DNA from 2 places in the Desulfovibrio sp. GTC20076 genome. Region 2 is predicted to be linked to the other one. Evidence: riboswitches for the same ligand, from Rfam matches in the RefSeq annotation. Region 2 holds a riboswitch; the other holds the start of a gene.

What was found. A riboswitch is a leader RNA that binds a small molecule or an ion and turns the genes downstream of it on or off. The one in region 2 is predicted to bind cobalamin.
Region 1: it holds a riboswitch for cobalamin, as region 2 does, so the genes downstream of both, ACZ495_RS11925 (sirohydrochlorin cobaltochelatase) here and ACZ495_RS07310 (FecCD family ABC transporter permease) in region 2, are expected to answer to the same signal.

The regions. Positions count from the first base shown of each region.
Region 1 covers NZ_AP039366.1:2,724,141-2,726,338, forward strand. Annotated here, with positions in the region: gene ACZ495_RS11920 (PAS domain-containing protein) at 1-92, opposite strand, end outside; gene ACZ495_RS11925 (sirohydrochlorin cobaltochelatase) at 413-1,327, opposite strand; cobalamin riboswitch at 1,361-1,583, opposite strand; gene ACZ495_RS11930 (30S ribosomal protein S1) at 1,747-2,198, shown strand, end outside.
Region 2 covers NZ_AP039366.1:1,665,753-1,667,950, forward strand. Annotated here, with positions in the region: gene ACZ495_RS07310 (FecCD family ABC transporter permease) at 1-1,052, opposite strand, end outside; cobalamin riboswitch at 1,220-1,398, opposite strand; gene ACZ495_RS07315 (purine nucleoside phosphorylase YfiH/LACC1 family protein) at 1,644-2,198, opposite strand, start outside.

The DNA.
Region 1 (2,198 bases), 1.1 Mb from region 2:
GTATCCTGCGGGTAGGCGCGTCCGCTTCTGGCTGTGCGGCGGGGTTGTGCGGCGGCGCGCGGCGGGGATATCTTGCGACTTTGCTTGGGCATGCGGGCCTCCCCCGGCGGACAGGGAACCGGACTGTGGCCGAAAAAAGGCCATCCGGCGTGTTAAGGATGAAATTTTAAGGCATGCTACACAAAAAAACAGATATTGTGTACCCCAAGATCCCACAATCGGGCAGAAGAGTTGCTGGCGGCATCGGGGGCATCTGCCTTGCAGGCCTGTCTGCCGTGGCAGGCCCGGCCGTCCGGCATGGGCGGGAAATGCAAAAAAGGTGCGCGGCCCGGGGCATGGCCCGGCCCGCGCACCTGACATTGTTGTAACGCGCCCGTGCGGGACGGCAGCCAGCAGGCGCTTATGCGGCCTGTTACGGCTTTCTGGGTTCCCTGGTCAGGTCGTCGGCACTTTCCTTGGCATGGCGCACGAAAATGGCGGCCGTGCCGGGCATCTCGCCCAGGCCTTTGAGGTGGGCGTCAACCTTGATGCCCGCTTTTTTGAGCTGGCTGGCCCACGAGTCTTCCTCGTCGCCGGCAAGGTCGTTGCGGGCGTGGTCTCCGGCAACCAGCATCAGCGGGGCTAGTACCACCTGCTTGACCTTGGCGGCTTTGAGTTCCTTGAGCAGGTCTTCAAAGGTGCGCGCGCCCTCTACTGTGGCCATGTGGACCTTTTTGTCCGCAGCCTTGAACACGGCGCATACGCCTTCAAAGGCAAGGTCGGCGCGCCCGTGGCTCTGGCCGTGGCCCATAAGCACAAGGGCAGTATTTTTGCCGCGGGCTTTTTTGGTGTCAGCCAGCAGGATCGCAGCCAGTTCCTGCGCATCGGCCCTGGATTCCAGCAGGGGGCGGCCCAGGAAAACCGCGTCGAAACGGCCCGGATGTTTGCTCACGTCAAGCAGAACTGCGCGTTCAAGGGCTGAAAATTCTTCGCCGCCAAGCACATGCAGCGACTGCACGCGCACAACCTTTACGCCGTCTTTGGCAAGCTGGGCCATGCCATCGCTGATGCCGCCCACGGGCTGGCCCTGTTCGGCCAGTTTTTTACGAATGATCTGTGATGTATAGGCCCACACCACGGGCGATCCGGGAAAAGCCTTTTTAAATTCAGCATCTACGGCATTGAAGGCGGGCATGCCCTCGGGAACGCTGGTGCCGAAGGCCACCAGCAGCACCCCTTCCTTGGGGGCATCGGCGGCATGGCTTGTGCCGTGCAGGCACAGGCTCGCGAGCAGCAGCAGAACGAAAAGCAGCGGGCGAAACCCCGCATGTGAAAGGATACGCGGCATGGCAACCTCCTCAATTTCGCGTTGAAAGGTTCGCAAAGGGCACCGGCCCCGGCGGATGTTCGGACTTGAGGGCTGTGGGGCCATATGGCCCGCGCCTTGGCTTCGCCTTCACCGCATATGCGACTGGCTGTCGCATGCCGCTCTTCAGAACAGCATGAAGAAGCTTTGTCCCCTCTTACCGCAGCGCGACTGTTTTCGATTTGCACGAAATTCCCCGCCAAAACGACAGAGGACAACAGGGCGCGGTAAATGTCAAGGCAGGCGGTGGCTTGCGCCAGCCGGGGAAATACAGGGACTTCGGAACCGGTTTTCGGCTCCGGAGGCCATTTTTGGCGGATTTTTCCTTGTTCTTTCGGCAGAATTCTGGTACTTATGCGGCCTCCCTTGTATTAGGGAAATCATGTTTGGAGGCTGGACATATGGCAGGTTTGGAAACCGGGCACGAAACCGAAATGAATTTCGAGAGTGCCCTCGAAAACTACCTCACTTCCGATTTTGGCGACCTTGAAGAAGGCTCTATCACCAAGGGTGAGATCGTTCGTGTGGATGACGACAATGTGCTGGTGGACGTGAACTTCAAGTCCGAGGGGCAGATCCCCACGGCCGAATTTCGCGATGCCGCCGGAAACATCGGCGTTGCCGTGGGCGACAAGGTGGACGTGTACGTTGTTCGCAAGAACGAAAACGACGGAACCATCACCCTTTCTTTTGAAAAGGCCAAACGCATGCAGGTTTTCGACCAGCTCGAAGACGTGCAGGAAAACAACAGGGTCATCACGGGCCACATTGTGCGTCGCATCAAGGGCGGCTACACTGTGGATATCGGCGGAGTAGAGGCCTTTTTGCCCGGTTCCCATGTGGACCTGCGCCC
Region 2 (2,198 bases):
ACAAGGGCCGTTACCACCCCCACAGGCAGTTCCTGCCCGCCGTCAAGCACGCAGCGGGCCAGCACATCGGCCCAGACCAGCAGCACGCCGCCGCCGAAAAATGCTCCGGCCAGCAAAGGGCCATGCCCGCAGCCCAAAACAAGACGCAGCACATGCGGCACAACCAGGCCCACAAAACCTATGACCCCGGCCACGGCCACACAGCCCGCCGTCATGCAGCTTGCACCGGCCAACAGCCACAGGCGCGCCCTGCCCACATGCAGGCCAAGCTGGGCGGCCTGCTCATCCCCCAGCGCCAGTACGTCCAGCGCCCGCCAGCCCATACCCACGGCCAGCAGACCGGGCACAAGAGTCAGCAGCAGCAATGGCAGGCTGTCCCACCCGCGCCCTTGAAAAGACCCCATAATCCAGAACACGATGCTCGTGACGGATTCTTCGTTGAGCGCCTTGATCAGGGCCACCAGCGCCCCCAGAAAAGCTGCCACAGCAATGCCCGCCAGAATGACGCTCTCACGCCTGAAACCGCCATCGCCCCGGCCGAGCCATAATGCCCCGGCAAGGGCCAGCAACGCTCCGGCAAGGGCCGCAGGGGGCACAAGGGCCGCAGGGCCGGGCAGTGGCAGCCGCAGGGCAGCCAAAGGGGCGCTCAGGGTTGCGGCCAGAACGCCGCCCAAGGCGATGGCCACACTGGCCCCGCAAGCCGCTCCGGCAGAAATGCCCAAGGTAAAAGGATCAGCGAGCGGATTGCGCAACACACCCTGCAAGGCCACGCCCGCCACAGCCAAAGCGCCGCCGCACAAAGCCGCAAGGCACACGCGGGCAAGCCGTATCTGCCCTACAACCAGCATGAGGGAGGCGTCCTGCGGCTCCTGTACCAGCCCCAACTGGGCCGCCAGAGCATGAAAAACCTGCTCCGCAGATAGCGAAACAGGGCCGGGCAGACAGGCCAGCGGCAGCGAAACAAGCCACAGGACTGTCAGAACAGCAAATGCGGGCCACAGCCTTGGAAAAGCAGTGCCGGAATGTGAGGATATATATGGTGTCGCGGTCATGCCCGCCCTTTGCGCACCCGGCAGGCCGCCGGGTGTATAAAAAAGGCCCCTCCCGCGCAGTACGCCGTTTGGCGCATTGGCGGAAGAGGCCCGTATTTCCTCAATCCTGCCGGCAAAAACCCGTTGCCGTGGCGGCCCTGGCCGCAACAGCGGCTCTGCGCGTCATGCGCGGGCCGCAGGGCAAGGCAGGTCTTCCGGCTTGGTTCCCCCGCCCCGGCCTTCCCGTTTCCAGTGGCGCTGCATGGTGCGAGGTTCATGAACCTTACGGCGGCGGGTCCGCTCCCGCATTGCACGGGATTCCCTTTTCAAGCCGGTGTTCCGGCTACCATTGCCGCGCATACTTTAGGCGGGGGCAGGCGGGCTGTCAATGCCGAACGCGGCCCAGGCAAGGCGGCTGCGTGTGTGCGCCAAGACTGCCGCGCCTGCGGCACGGCGCTGGAGACACAGGGCAGTCAGCCTCAGGCCGCACAGGCGACAGACGGGAACCGAAGCAATGGGCGGCAAAAATACCTTGCCAGCTCGCCGTGCAGAGGAACATCAGGCGTAGGCCAGAGGCCCTTTCAAGACTGGCTGCGCGAGACCTGCCCCGCCCTACCCGTTCTGAATCCAGATAATGCTGGCCTGACGCCCCGAGGCTTTCGCGCGGCGATAGGAGAAAAACTGTTCGTTATTGCTGGCCGTGCAGATATCCAAGCCAAAAATGTTACGCGCGGGCAGGCCAGCCAGCATGAGCTGATGCCGGGTCAGGCTCCAGAGGTCCATAGTGTGGCTGCCTTCGTCAAACCACGGGCGGAATTCCGCGCCCCACTCCCTGTCAAAATTGACAAACTCCGCCATGCCTGGGCCAAGACTCGGCCCGCGCACGGCAAAAACATCCTGCGGCTTGAGATCATAGCGCTCGCAAAAACGCACAAGGCCGGTGAGGGGGAAATCACAGCGGTTGCCGCGCCAGCCCGCATGCATGGCCGCCACATACCGGCCGCTTTTGTGTGCCAGAAGAATGGGCTGGCAGTCTGCCGTTTTGATAAACAGGCCCATGCCGGGCCGCGCAGTAGCCATGCCGTCGCCTTCTTCGGCAGGCGCGGCATCACAGGCTACAGGCTGCGGCTCAAAAACCATCACATGGCCATGCACCTGGGACAGTTC